Regions from separate parts of the Vibrio sp. SNU_ST1 genome, predicted to be linked through region 1. Evidence: riboswitches for the same ligand, from Rfam matches in the RefSeq annotation. Region 1 holds a riboswitch; the other holds the start of a gene.
The links. A riboswitch is a leader RNA that binds a small molecule or an ion and turns the genes downstream of it on or off. The one in region 1 is predicted to bind cobalamin.
Positions count from the first base shown of each region.

Region 2: linked by a shared signal. The riboswitch ahead of Q5H80_RS12065 (cobalt-precorrin-5B (C(1))-methyltransferase) and the one ahead of Q5H80_RS13680 (TonB-dependent receptor domain-containing protein) in region 1 are both predicted to bind cobalamin.

Region 1 is NZ_CP130748.1:3,074,285-3,081,998, forward strand. It holds gene Q5H80_RS13665 (RNA-binding protein) at 17-469, shown strand; gene murI (glutamate racemase) at 432-1,238, opposite strand; gene Q5H80_RS13675 (ATPase) at 1,299-1,964, opposite strand; gene Q5H80_RS13680 (TonB-dependent receptor domain-containing protein) at 2,013-3,875, opposite strand; cobalamin riboswitch at 3,915-4,118, opposite strand; gene trmA (tRNA (uridine(54)-C5)-methyltransferase TrmA) at 4,273-5,382, shown strand; gene Q5H80_RS13690 (YijD family membrane protein) at 5,456-5,827, opposite strand; gene fabR (HTH-type transcriptional repressor FabR) at 5,827-6,468, opposite strand; gene sthA (Si-specific NAD(P)(+) transhydrogenase) at 6,796-7,714, shown strand, end outside.
Region 2 is NZ_CP130748.1:2,752,742-2,760,455, reverse strand. It holds gene Q5H80_RS12070 (precorrin-8X methylmutase) at 1-341, opposite strand, end outside; gene Q5H80_RS12065 (cobalt-precorrin-5B (C(1))-methyltransferase) at 362-1,534, opposite strand; cobalamin riboswitch at 1,641-1,769, opposite strand; gene Q5H80_RS12060 (phosphoglycerate mutase family protein) at 1,780-2,244, opposite strand; gene Q5H80_RS12055 (iron ABC transporter permease) at 2,234-3,259, opposite strand; gene Q5H80_RS12050 (ABC transporter substrate-binding protein) at 3,246-4,196, opposite strand; gene Q5H80_RS12045 (ABC transporter ATP-binding protein) at 4,193-4,951, opposite strand; gene metK (methionine adenosyltransferase) at 5,259-6,410, opposite strand; gene tkt (transketolase) at 6,787-7,714, shown strand, end outside.

The DNA.
Region 1 (7,714 bases):
TATGTAGTATTCCGATATGAACTCAAAAAAATCGATGTTGTTAATTGTCGCGCTAGCTGTATTGGGCGGCATTGTTTTCTCTCAGGTAGATATATCGCCTGCAATTACCTTTATCCTTGGTGTCTTGGCTTCCGCTTTTGTTGTTAATTTTTCAAACACCAACTCAAAATCAGAGTCAGAACCTAAGGCTTCAACAAAAACACTTTATGTGGGTAACCTTCCATACAAAGCGAATGAATCACATGTACGTGAATTGTTCTCTGAATATGGTGAAGTATTTGCTGTACGTTTAATGAAAGACAAACGTACTGGTAAAAGAAGAGGTTTTGGATTTGTTGTTATGGCAAGTAATGATGTGAATCATGCTATTTCAGAACTTAACGATAAAGATTACATGCAACGTACTTTAAAAGTACGCGTTGCAAACGATCCTAAACATCCAGAAACGGACGAAGCTGAACTGAGCTAAACCCTAACTGCTTCAGCATACTATTTAGTGCACTTTCTTTTTTAGGAAGTGCACTACAAAAAGCCTCACGCACTCCCCCTTCTTCTGTACTGCTCTCTAAATCCAATAAATCTTGAACCCGCTTAGCAATAGCCTTACCTGAATCAATCAACATAACGTTTTTACCTAGCACTTGCTGAATCTCTGATTTGATCAGTGGAAAATGAGTGCACCCTAAAACAGCCACATCAATTGTGTTGATCATTGGTTGAAGGATTTGCTGCAGCTCTTCAAGGTTAATCGCCTCACCTCTGAGTTTATCTTCGGCCATATCCACCAGCCGGGTAGAACCTAACAGCTCTACTCTTTTATTACTCGAGAAGTTTTTGATGAGCTCGTGCGTGTATTCACGAGTAATCGTCGCGGGAGTAGCAATAAGGCCAACCGCTTTATTAGCCAGTAACGAGGCAGGTTTGATTGCCGGGACAACACCGACAATAGGGATAAGGTTATTAGCGCGAAGTGTAGGCAGGACTATCGTACTGGCCGTATTACAAGCTATCACCACGATATCAATAGCGTGACTCGCCACAAAACTGGCGACGATACTTTGGACTCGCTGAATGAGGACTTGCTGCTCGAGCTCACCGTATGGGTAAGCCTCGTTATCGAATACATAAGTATAGTTATGATTCGGTAGTAACTGGCTTACCTCTTTATATACGGACAGACCGCCAACTCCAGAATCAAAGATCAATATGTTTTTTTGTATGCTTTCCGACACAACCATTACCTTTAATAAGTTCCGTTGCAATGATACCCCTTCACTTAGTTTTCGCCAATCATCACTCTACATAATGCAAGCTCGGTAGCGTTGATGCACAAAGCGCTCACCATGCTCTACATTTTCCAGCTCTATCTTAAGCTTTCCTTTAAAGCATGGCGCTGACGTGACTAAAGTATGGAACTCACCATCTTCGCCGCATGGGTCGACGTGACTCGGTAAACTTTCGATTAGCTCAAACGTGTATTCTTTCCCACAATAGCTCATGTCTAATGCATCGCTATCGACCGTGACGAGAAAGGTTTCGATTCCTCTGTCTATGATTTCACTCGCAAGTGCCTGACTACTCTCTCCCATTAGGGGAAACACACACTCCCAACCAGCTGGTTCTATATAACTTCTTCTGTAATCGGCAATGCCATTACAGAACATATCTCCAAACGCAACCGCATCGATTGATAAGCCAGAACCTTTAAGTGCCGAGACAATCGTACTTTGGTAAACCTCATTACTTGGGAAGACTTCCGGTAGCTCAATCATGATTAATGGTAAACCGACCAATCGAGATTGCATTGCAACTACCTCAATAGGAGTTACCTGGAAAGGAACTTCATCTCCAACATACGTCGTATAGAGAGCAACAACTTCGTACTCGGTGCTTTCAAGTAGACGCTCTAACGTTAACGTTGAGTCTTTACCTGACGACCAACTTATGACGACTTTCTTTTTCATTGATATATCCAATAAGAAAAAACCGCCCGAAGGCGGTTTAGTTGTTAATTAGAACTGGTAAGACGCTGATACGAAGTATTCACGACCCGGTGTCGCGTAGCCACTATACATTTCATAGTCTTTATCAAATGCGTTACTCAGTTTACCTTTCACTTTAAGGTCTGAAGAAACTGCGTATTCAGCAGTAAAGTTCCAAAGGCTGTAACTTGCTAATCGTGTTGTCCCTTTAAAGCGTTCACCTTGGTAAAGGTACTGAGAACCTAAAATCCAATCACCAAATTCAGCAAAAGAATTCCACTTAGCACCTTGTTTAGAGCGGTATGCTAATTGTTGTTCCTTTCCATTCGACTTATCTACTGGATCTTTCCAATCAAGGTAGAACTGGTGCGTAACGATTGAGGTGTCAAAACCTAGACCTAGTTCAATACCTTTTATTTCAGCCTCACCAATATTAGTCATGCCTGAACCTTGCCACATCAACATATTATCAATCTTATTGATGAAACCTGTAATAGACCAATCTAAAGAAGGATATGAACCTTCTAACGTCAGCTCGGTATTCTGAGAGTCTTCTGCTTTTAGATTAGGGGCTTCATAACCTGGGTAGTATAGATCTAAAAAGGTAGGTGCTCTGAAGGCTGTGCCATGGCTGGCTTTAATCTCATAGTTATTTAGAAACGCCCAACCTGCAGCCGCTTGCCACGTTGTTGTATTTCCATACTGGCTATTATCATCATTTCGAGCGCTTGCTTCCAGTGTCCAACTATCTAGAGTGTATTGACTAATAACACTTACACCATAGTTTTCACGCGGGTTCTCTTCTGGCTTGTAGTAACTAGAACCTGTATAGCCCTCACCTAACTCTTCACGACGGTAATCTAACCCCCCCCCCAAAGCCAACTGCTCACTTACTCGGTATGAATTTAGCCAAGCAGCATTAATTTGGTTGATCGATGTGATGCCTCCACTTTTTTTACCCTTACCTACGACGTAATCATAGTTATCTTGCTCTGCATAAGTAAGGTCAAGAGTTGAAGTGAGGCTGTCTTCGTTGTAAGCCACATTTGTGTTAATTGAGCGAAACTCAGTTCTACCAACCTTTTCTTTATGAACAGCAGGATAAGTAACACCATTCCAAGACGATGCTTTACTGCTACTGTCATATTCGCCTTCGTTATCGTAAGCAACAACATTTACAAAAGCATTAACTTCCTTGGTTAACTGATTTTGGTAGCCGATATTTACATTATATGACTCAAAACCATGCTCATCACCATCATTAATACCCACTAGAGGTTTTACGTTGAAACCGTCATCTTTTTCATAACCAACGACGGCTTTAATGTGTTGGCTCTCATCTATCTTATGCAGGGCCGCTAAAGACGTTACGTAATGGTTATTTGTACCGTAGCCACCATATACTTTAACTGCATTTTCACTCACATCAGCTCTGGTAATAATATTGATTACTCCAGAAATTGCTTCTGAACCATATATAGAAGCACGAGCACCTCGAATGAATTCAACTCTTTCAATTGAGTTAACTGGCAGAGAGTTAAAGTCAACGCCTCCCATCATAGCTCTTGGTAAGCGAGTGCCATCCATAAGAACTAGAACTTGAGAGGAGCTACCACCACGTACATAAAATGATGCACTTTGACCACGGCCACCATATTGAGCAACTTCAACACTAGGCAGCGTACGAAAAACCTCAAGAAGACTATTCGCTTGAAGTTTAGAAATATCTTCTTTGGTAATGACAACGGTTTGCGCTAATACCGCACCATCAACTTGTTCAAAGCGGTTAGCCGTAACCACCATTGTTTCGTCGGTAGATGCTTCTTGGGCGTGTAAATTGGAGATAGGTGAAAGCAGCGATGCTACAGCAACCGCTAAAAGGGATTTGTTCATGTTGTGATCCTAAATCGCGTAAAGTCCTACCAAACCACATTTTATGGTTTGGCCGCTGGCAGGTATTCGGACTCAAGAGCACAACCTTATGGTTACCTAATATTCGACTTCCCACAAAATGCTATTTGCAGTGTCTTTGAATACTCGTTCTCTCTTACCGCTGCGCGTCAGTTCTGGATTTACACCAGATTCCCTCTTCAGCCATCTATACATCCACATGGCACCAGCTTGCCGGAAATAGTATTGACCTATGAATCATTTGTCTAGTCTAAGATAGTTATAAGCTATAGTTTTCATCGTCTATTTAGACTGAATGGCCCTCAACACTGGACAAGCGCCTGTGATTGAATAAAATCTGCGCTCTTGATTTAAAAGCACGACAGCAAAAGGCATAACAATGGCGAATTTAGAAGTAAACCCGCAACGCTACCAAGAACAACTGGCAGAAAAGACTGAGCGTCTTACTGAAATGTTCTCAGAATATAATGTGCCTGAGCTGGAAGTGTATGAATCTCCAGAACAACACTACCGCATGCGTGCAGAGTTCCGCGTGTGGCATGAAGGTGACGATATGTATTACGTCATGTTCAATCAAGAAACTAAAGAAAAATACCGTGTCGACCAGTTCCCAGCAGCTAGCCGCCTGATCAACGACCTAATGCCTCTATTAACGGATGCAATGAAGGACAACCACTCTCTACGCCACAAATTATTCCAAGTAGACTTCCTTTCGACTTTAAGCGGCGAGGTTTTGGTGTCACTGCTTTACCACCGCCAATTAGGTGAGCAGTGGATTCAAGACGCTAAAGCGCTAAAACAACAATTGAATGATGAAGGTTTTAACCTAAACCTGATTGGCCGTGCGCGTAAGATGAAAATAGTACTGGATCGCGACTACGTCATTGAAAAGCTAGATGTGAATGGTGATAGCTACATCTACCAGCAAGTTGAGAACAGCTTTACTCAACCAAACGGTAAAGTAGCAGAGAAAATGCTGGAGTGGGCAGTCGACTGTACTCAAGACAGCAAAGGCGACTTGCTTGAGCTTTACTGTGGTAACGGTAACTTCTCACTAGCGCTGGCACAGAACTTTGAGCGTGTACTGGCAACAGAGTTAGCGAAGCCATCTGTTGAGTCTGCTCAATACAACATTGCGGCGAACAAGATTGATAATGTTCAGATCATCCGCATGTCTGCGGAAGATTTTACCGTAGCAATGGAAGGCAAGCGTGAATTCCGTCGTCTACAGCAAGCGAACATCGATCTTAAGAGCTACAACTGCAACACTATCTTTGTTGATCCACCGCGTTCAGGTATGGATGTTGATACTTGTAAGATGGTTCAAGGCTACGAGCGTATCATGTACATCTCTTGTAACCCTGAGACATTGAAAGAGAATCTAGACATTCTAAGCGAAACACACGACATCACTCGTTTTGCTCTATTTGACCAGTTCCCTTACACGCATCACATGGAAGCCGGTGTATTCCTAGAGCGTAAGGCGTAAATCTCGCTCCCTAAGACATACAGCAGATACAAAAAAACGAGCCAATTGGCTCGTTTTTTATTTATACGTTGGTTTACGCGGTTTTACCGATAAAGCCTAGCTTCTTACCTACCCAAGCGAGTAGCAGCATCGCTACAATAATCGCAAAGAAGTTTGAGCCTGCATCAGGGTGTTGTGCTTTCACAAAAGCCGAATGGCCAAATGCACCTACAAAGAAACAAGCTAAACCCACTAATGGAATATCTTCAGATACTGGATTCGTTAGGTATTCTTGGTAAAGTGCTTGTACCGCCAAGACTAAAGCAATCAGTGGGAAAATAGAGAAGCCCACTTCGCTCATTGTTACCCAAGATAACAGAGCATCACCACACACACCGGCAATAACAGCAAGTACGAGTGTCTTTCTTTCAGAACCACGGTTTACAGTATTATTTTCATTCGACATTATTCAATCCCGCCTTTTAATCGGTTACGTTCACGTTCTTTACGATACCAAAAAGCCCCTTTGGCCATCATTCGCAATTGCATGATCAAACGTTCAGCTAATTCATCTCGCTGACGTCGATCTAAATCTAATGCTTCTGCCCCTGAGTTAAAAACCAAGATGACGGAGGCTTCCGCTTGAGTAAAAGCTTCGTCTCTTGTCATTCCTGTTGTGATTAAATATTCGGTTAACTCAGCAGAGAAGTGCTGTATCTCACGAGCTACCGCAGCACGAAACTCAAATGAAGTTCCTGAGCGCTCCCGCAATAACAGTCTGAATACGTTTGGACTGCTTTCAATGAATTCCATAAAGGTTTCAACCGATGTGCGAATCACGCTGCCTTCTTTTACTATGCGTTGCCTAGCTTGACGCATCAGTTGACGCAACAATAAACCACCTTCATCAACCATGGTTAAGCCAAGCTCATCCATGTCTTTGAAATGACGATAAAAGGAAGTCGGAGCTATTCCAGCCTCACGAGCGACTTCTCTCAAGCTTAGATTAGAAAAACTACGATCGGCACTGAGTTGGCTAAATGCCGCATCAATTAAGCTACGACGAGTCTTTTCTTTTTGCTGTGCGCGAATGCCCATTGGTTTCATACTTTATCAACATCTTCTTTTACAGCCTAAACAGGCATGTCTAATACTCTATTCAATATAACGCGAATCACTTACTTATATAAGGCACTCTGGTTATATAAGACACTAAACACTCCTCTTTGTTCACGTATCGAAGTAAATACGTTCAAAGAAAACATTTCAATATCCGCACCGTCATTTGGAGACATACGACATACCAAATATTATTTTTTCAGTAGCATGACGTGATCTCACCGACTCTCTGATGCCCTTTTCATGTACCCAAGAACAGAATCAGTTAAAATCTCGCTAAAGCAATGTTAATCAAATATAACAAGGAAGATATCTATGTCGCACTCCAACCACTTTGATGTAATCGTAATTGGTAGTGGCCCCGGAGGAGAAGGGGCAGCGATGGGATTAACCAAAGCCGGGTTGAACGTTGCTATCATTGAAAAAGAGAGCAGCGTTGGTGGTGGTTGTACCCACTGGGGGACTATTCCTTCCAAAGCACTGCGTCATGCCGTAAGTCGTATTATTGAATTCAACAGTAACCCTCTGTTTTGTCAGAACAATAAAAGTATCCACTCAACATTTTCCAATATTCTGGGGCATGCTAAATCGGTCATCGACAAACAGACTCGCTTGCGCCAAGGTTTCTACGATCGCAACCAATGCACGTTAGTCTTCGGTACTGCACGTTTTATCGATACCCACACGATCTCCGTAATGCAAAGCGACGGTACTGAAGAACACTACAGCGCAGACAAATTTGTTATCGCGACAGGTTCTCGTCCTTATCAGCCAGACAACGTCGACTTCATGCATGAACGTGTCTACGACAGCGATTCGATTCTTTCTCTTAAACACGATCCTCAGCACATCATCATCTATGGTGCTGGTGTTATCGGCTGTGAATATGCCTCTATATTTCGCGGTTTAGGCGTTAAAACCGATCTCATTAATACTCGCGATCGCCTGTTGTCCTTCTTAGATAACGAAACCTCAGATGCACTTTCTTACCACTTCTGGAACAGTGGCGTTGTTATTCGTAACGATGAGACCTTTGAGAAAATTGAAGGAACTGATGATGGTGTAATCATTCACCTAGAGTCAGGTAAAAAAATGCGTGCCGATTGCCTACTGTATGCCAATGGTCGAACGGGCAATACAGATAAACTGAACCTTGGTGCGGTTGGCTTAGAAGCGGACTCTCGTGGACAAGTATCAGTCAACAGCAACTACCAAACCAGTGTTGAACATGTTT
Region 2 (7,714 bases), 320 kb from region 1:
GTAATGACATCTGGATGACTAATGAAACATTGGGCTTTATTGCCGTAAGTATTAAGGCGTGCTTGATTTAGTCCTGTGACTATCATGCTGACATCGGTGATTATGTTGGCACCACTTTTCAGTGCTGAAATTGCAGCTTCAACGGCGTCCTCACTGAATTGGTACAGTTTTGCGTATTCAAAATCCCCCGTGGTATGAATAGCACGGCGAACTACATTCCATTCTCCTTGGTTGAAGTTGTGACCACCATGGAGTGTTTCGATTTCTTCATCAATGATAGAGAAAGAGTCACTTTCAATTTGACGACCTTGCTTGGTCATTTGACGCATATCATTAGTCATGGGATTTTCCTTGTTCATGCTTATTCATCATGAAAGTGAGTACTAGCTTCACTTCCTTTTGAGCAGAGATGTTCTGCTAACAGATCGCCATTAAAATCGATCAACTTGAATTCAATGCTGACGTGATGTTTGACATACACAGCGGCGTGCTCTGCAGCTTGTTTGCAGAGCAAGGTAAGAAAGTCGTAATTAGGTGTATCTTGGCCTGATTGGGCTTCTTTCCATGTATCTAGTACGTGGCGACCTGTGTTTGCTTGGCTAACAGCTTCGGCAAACTCATATGGTGCGCCTGATTGAGTGGCGAGATCGGCAAGCAATGAAAAGTCGATCGCTTTACCGGATACGTGAGTCATCATGTGCCCAGCGACCATCTTGCCTAGTTTGCCTATCATGGCGACCACGGTGATTTTGCTCACTTGATAACGTTTTGCCGCGCGCAGTCCGACCCCAACAAAATCACCAGCTTGGATAAAACACATCGAGTCATAACTTGGTAGCATGGCCATCGCTGACTTTTCGGTGCGAGATCCTGTTGTGAGAACCAAGTGGTTTTGGCCATTTTGTTTCGCTATTTGTACCGATTGACGCACAGATGCTGAAAACGCTGAAGTGGAGTAGGGTTTTACCGTTCCGCGTGTCCCTAGAATGGAAATACCACCGATTAAACCAAGTCTTGGCCCAATGGTTTCCTTGGCTCGCTCTTCGCCATCAGGGACGCAAATTTCCAGTGATATACCGACGTGTTTTTTCTGTTGACTGGTAGCTTGGTTCCATTCCAAAGTCACCATATCGAGAATGTTTTTTCGAGGAACAGGATTAATCGCCGCCTGACCGACGGGAAGTTCTAATCCGGGGAGAGTCACACGAGCTACGCCAACCCCGCCATCGATGTGAAAACCGGGATCTGAATGCCAGCGGGCAATACTCTGAATATGGGCTTCGTGGGTACAATCAGGATCGTCCCCTGCATCTTTAACGATGCTGGCGGTCACCGCATCGTTGGATGTTTGGATAAACGCGACCTTAAACGTAGCGGGCTCACCATTAGGTAAAGTGATGGAAATGTAGTCGGGCTTTTGTCCGGTCAACAGTGTTTGAACTGCCGCCCTGCTAGCTGCAGCCGCGCATGCTCCTGTGGTAAACCCACTGCGGAGATCGGACTTATTTTTTGATCGTTTAACTTTTGTGACCACAGTATTCTTCATCTACGTTTGAGGTATTGACGAATACAGAGCGTTCCCTTGCTAGACAAGGTATGGATTGGTGTTGAGTTTTCCCGCTCGATATTCATGTGTGCCCAGGTATTCTGACTTACGATGTTGAAAATATTCACTGCGTTTCGCCTTCCCAAATTTATGATTCAGTGGCCTATGAAACGCTCATCGCTTACAGCTGCGGGTACAGTTCAGGAGTTACACCTGATTCCCTGATGTTGACGTTATATTTCGATATCTATTCTGAGGATTTCTCCGTTGTTTGGTGTTTCAATTATTTGCTTTGGTGTCCCTAAACTGGCTAATGTTTTTATCCAATCGCCGTGTCCGAGGAGCAACACTGTTTTTTCATTGTTTTGATGACGAGATATTCGTTTTAGCCACTGAATCGCCATTGCTTTACGCTGTTCTTCAGAGTTGAATTCATTGAGTTCCACCTGTGAAATAACGGGTACGTTGAGGTAACGAGCTATAGTTTTAGCACTGGAAATGGCACGTCCTAATTGACTGGTGTAAATAGCATGGATAGTCAACGGTCTTTGAGTCGAAAGATAACGACCTACTTTATGCATCTGTCGTTTGCCTTCCATTGTCAGAGGGCTATCCAGTTGATTCTGTGCTTTGCCAATTCGATTCCATTCTGTTTCGCCATGACGAATCGCAATGATGGTTAAGCATTTAGTATTCATTACGCTTCTCCATCAAAATAGAAACAATGAATAGTGCGCCAAATGCAGTGGTGACGACACCAAGCGGAAGTTCCTGAGGGGCAACTAAGGTTCTCGCCAAAATATCACTTAATAGCATAAGCAAAGCCCCAATCAGCCCTGAAGAGATGAGTAACTTTTTGTGTAATGGGCCGATGATTTTCTTCGCGATATGAGGAACCATCAAGCCAATAAATCCGACAACTCCAATGATAGAAACAAAACATGCAGTAGCAAAAGCGCAGACAATAAAGACACCGCTTTGCAGGCGTTTTGTGTCTACGCCCATTGTTTGTGCTACGTCGTCTCCCGCAAGTAAACAATCTAACTGGCGATGTTTTAATATACTTAGGGCTATCAAGGCGATAAGTCCAGCAAGCACAATTAGCACATTGTCCCAGCGTGCGTTTCCTAGGCCTCCCAGCGACCAAAATAGAATTGAGTGGGCAGCTCGTTGATCACCATGGAAGACCAAGAAGTTAGTCAAGGCTGTAAATAAGAATGAAATAGCCAACCCGGCTAAAACAATTTGAGAAGACGCTTGCCCATCTACTTTTCTGACTAGAAATAGCACTGCCGAAGCCGAGATTATTCCGCCGATAAAAGCGGCGAGTGGAAGCGTCCAAATACCGATAGCGCTGCCGATTACTGTAATCACAAAGACAGCCCCAGTCGCAGCACCGGATGACAGCCCAAAAATGAAGGGGTCGGCAAGATCGTTTTTTGTGACGGTTTGCAATAACGCCCCAACAATACCTAGGCCAGCACCGCAAATAATGGCGATGAATGTTCTTGGCAGGCGTAAGTGTAGTACGACTTGATCTATCGGAGAGTCGATCTGTTGATTCATAGCCGCTGAAAAAATCGTAGCGACTTGTGCAAAAGATAGCTGAACGCTGCCTAAACTCAGAGAAAACATCGCTAAGAGGGCAAAAACAGAGCTGAATACGCAGGTGTTCAGTACGGTTCGGTTTAGGTTAGTACTAAGACTTGTCATGGATTTCTTGGATACGCTGTGCCAATTTTTCAATTGCAGCTATGTTTGCTGGCCCGGGAGTGATTTCCTCATAACGCAGAGGAAGGTATTGGGTGGTCTTTACCGCTGTTGTTAGTTTCATTGCTGGGTGTTGTTCTAAAAAGGCTTGCATGCCTTTAGCACCTGTACCATTTTGATAATCGAGAAGAATAATGACATCGGGGTTATGCATCGCAACCGACTCCCATGATGTGGTCCCCCAACTGATATCAAGTTCTTTCATGACATTGTTGCCACCTGCCGCTTCTATCATGGCACTCACGGTTGCGTATTTCCCTGCTGTAAATGGTTTCTCTTCCCCAGAATCATATAGAAAGACTTTAAGCGGAGTTTGATTCTCAGTTTGCTGTTGAATCAATACTAATTGCTCTTTCCAAGTGGAGATAAGTGTTTGAGCCCTGTCTTGCTGACCGAATAAAGTCGCAAGGCGTGTCACGTCATCGAACATTTGTTCCATGTTAGCTGGCTGCTTATCTTTACGGATGTGGCTGCAACTCTCATTAAGAATCAGAGTATTAATACCAAACTCTTTCAGAGAATCAGGCGTGACAGAGCCGCCCAAGCGCATACCGTAATTCCATCCAGCAAAGAAAACATCAGGGTTGGCATTAACTAATACCTCCAAAGAAGGGTATTTAGGTGCGAGCTCCGGAATGCTGCCTTGGAGGCGATTAAATTCAGGGGTCGTTTTGTAGTATCCGCTAATACCGGTCACTCCGATCATATTGCCTTCAAGCCCGAGAGAAAATGCCATCTCAGACATATTGATATCGTGAGTGATTAAGGTTTTAGGCGCTTTATCTAAGGTGAGTGTAGAGTCGCAGTTTTTTACCGTAATTTGGGCTTGTGCGGACATGGAAAGCAATAAAGTGAATGCTGATGCTGATAGTTTTTTCATGAAATTTCCTGTCCTTGGTCTAGTTCAATATCGAAAAATTTGCTTGTTTTCTGTGTTCGCTCATTGGTTGAGCTGATTAAATCGACTTCAAAAATCGGCTGAAGCTGTTTGTGGGTCAGTAGCTCTTCTACTTTCCCTTTGGTTACCACCTTACCGTGCTCTAAAATCACAATGTGCGTCGCGAACTTGGCCGCAAGGGAAATATCATGCAGTGAGCAAATCAGTGTTTTATCTTGATCTTTCAATAGTGATAAAACTTCCCCTTGAGCGCATGGGTCTAGGTGATTTAGAGGCTCATCCAATACCAGAAATTCTGCGTTCTGACATAAAGTTCGAGCAATATGCGCTCTCTGCTTCTGGCCTCCTGAAAGTTGTCCAATTCTTCGTTCGAGGAAAGCATTGATCTTTAGTGCTTCAGTTATATGATCAAGTGAAAAGCTAGAACTGGCTTGATGGGAAGCGGTAAGTTGAATGTACTCTCTTAGTGCTAAACGGCCATCCACTTGACTGTGTTGTGGAAGGTAACTGATTTGTTTTGCTCTTTGCTGGCAAGTTAACTTACGTAGCGGCAATTGGTTTATGACGACTTCGCCTTTGAAGGGAAGCAAATTAACAAGTGCCTTTAATAACGTGGTTTTTCCTGAACCATTACGCCCAATGACAACCCAGCGCTCACCTTGACTAATTTTTAGATCGAGTGGGTGTAGTCGTTGAGTGTTTTGTTGTTGAACAGAAAGGTTGTGGCAATAGAGCATGAGTTACTGAGAATGGTTTGTTTTTAACAAGTGCTATTACATTAAAATTTAAACGTTTGCGTAACATTGATCTCAGCACGTAAAATTCCCACTATTATCAAAATAATCTATAAGTTAACGCTTGCTTTACGTGAGAGGGCTAGGATTAGTGGAAGAATAGGAAGAATAGGAAGAATAGGAAGAATAGGAAGAATAGGAAGAATAGGAAGAATAGGAAGAATAGGAAGAATAGGAAGAATAGAAAGCAAAAAGCCTCTGAGAACAGAGGCTTTAAAATTACGTTTCAGCTAAGCATGTTGCGTAATGCTTACAGGCCCGCGAAGTCCGCAAGGATTGCTGCTTTGTCCGTTGCTTCCCAAGGGAATTCTTCACGACCGAAGTGGCCGTATGCTGCAGTCTTCTTGTAGATAGGTTGAAGAAGGTTCAACATCTCTTGAAGGCCGTATGGACGTAAATCGAAGTTTTGACGAACTGCTTCAATGATGATTTCGTGAGCTACTTTCTCAGTACCAAACGTTTCAACCATGATAGATGTTGGATCGGCAACACCGATAGCGTAAGACAGCTGAATCTCACAACGATCAGCCATGCCAGCTGCAACGATGTTTTTCGCTACGTAACGAGCTGCGTAAGCTGCAGAACGGTCAACTTTCGATGGATCTTTACCAGAAAATGCACCGCCACCGTGACGAGCGGCACCGCCGTACGTATCAACAATGATCTTACGACCTGTTAGACCACAGTCACCCATTGGACCACCGATTACAAAGCGGCCTGTTGGGTTAATGAAGAAGTTCGTGTCTTTGTTGATCCACTCAGCAGGAAGTACTGGCTTGATGATCTCTTCCATTACCGCTTCACGTAGGTCAGGTGTTGTTACTGAATCACAGTGTTGAGTCGAAAGAACAACAGCGTCGATACCAACGATTTTACCTTGGTCGTATTGGAACGTTACTTGAGATTTCGCATCTGGGCGAAGGAAGTTAAGCTTGCCGCTCTTACGTACTTCAGCTTGCTTTTTAACAAGAAGGTGAGAGTAAGTAATTGGAGCTGGCATTAGGATTGGCGTTTCGTTAGTCGCGTAACCAAACATGATACCTTGGTCGCCTGCGCCTTGATCTTTAGGATCGGCTTTATCAACACCTTGGTTGATGTCTGGAGACTGCTTACCAATGGTGTTTAGTACTGCACAAGAGTCAGCATCAAAGCCCATGTCAGAATGCACGTAACCAATTTCACGTACTGTTTCACGAGTGATTTCCTCGATATCAACCCATGCAGACGTGGTTACTTCACCACCAACCATTACCATGCCGGTTTTTACGTAAGTCTCACAAGCAACACGTGCTTTTGGATCTTGTTCAATGATGGCATCAAGAACAGCATCAGAGATTTGGTCTGCAATTTTATCTGGATGGCCTTCTGAAACAGATTCAGAAGTGAATAGGTGCTTAGCCATGAGAGCTCCACTTTTAGTTTAGTTTTTAGTTGCAAATAGTTAAATGCAAATAATTTATGCCGTCGCAATCGAGGAAGCGCCGCCATTCAATACAGTATATTTCGTAGGTGTTTCTACATCTAGACGGCTATTTTAAATTTCAGCGGTCGAATTACAAGCTCTTTTTTATGATATGTCATAACTAAACGTTTGCGCGTTGGTCGTGGAAAGGCATGTTAAGTGATGTAAATGATCGAAAATTGCGGAAAATGACAGTTAAAGTGCCAGTAAAACGTTTGCAGTCGCTATAGTCGTTTGAGAGAATACCCGCGCTAATAAAAATGAAAACTTTAGCATCTATCTCTTTTTTAAATCGCTTATGTATCCAGGAGCAGACATGCCTTCTCGTAAAGATCTAGCCAATGCAATCCGCGCACTTAGCATGGACGGTGTTCAACAAGCAAATTCAGGCCACCCAGGCGCACCTATGGGTATGGCTGACATAGCTGAAGTTCTTTGGCGTGGCCACTTGAACCACAACCCAGCAAATCCAGAGTGGGCTGACCGCGACCGTTTTATTCTGTCTAACGGTCATGGTTCTATGCTGATTTACTCTCTGCTTCACTTAGCAGGTTACGAGCTTTCAATTGAAGACCTAAAAAACTTCCGTCAACTGCACTCTAAGACTCCAGGTCACCCAGAGTACGGTTACGCTCCTGGTATCGAGACAACGACTGGCCCTCTAGGTCAAGGCATCACGAATGCTGTTGGCATGGCAATGGCTGAAAAAGCGCTTGCTGCACAGTTCAACAAAGAAGGCCACGACATCGTAGACCACTACACTTATGCATTCATGGGTGACGGTTGTCTGATGGAAGGTATTTCTCACGAAGCATGTTCGCTAGCGGGTACGCTAGGTCTTGGCAAGCTGGTTGCTTTCTGGGATGACAATGGCATCTCTATCGATGGTGAAGTTGAAGGTTGGTTCTCTGACGATACACCTAAGCGTTTTGAAGCATACGGTTGGCACGTAATCCCAGCGGTTGATGGTCACAATGCTGACGCTATTAACGCAGCTATCGAAGCGGCTAAAGCGGATCCTCGTCCAACGCTTATCTGTACTAAGACTATTATCGGTTTTGGTTCTCCAAACAAAGCGGGTACGCACGACTGTCACGGTGCTCCACTAGGCGCTGATGAAATCACAGCAACTAAAGCGGCACTGGGTTGGGAACACGGTCCTTTCGAAATTCCAGCTGATATCTCAGCTGAGTGGGATGCGAAAGAAGCTGGCGCAGCGAAAGAAGCAGCGTGGAATGCTAAGT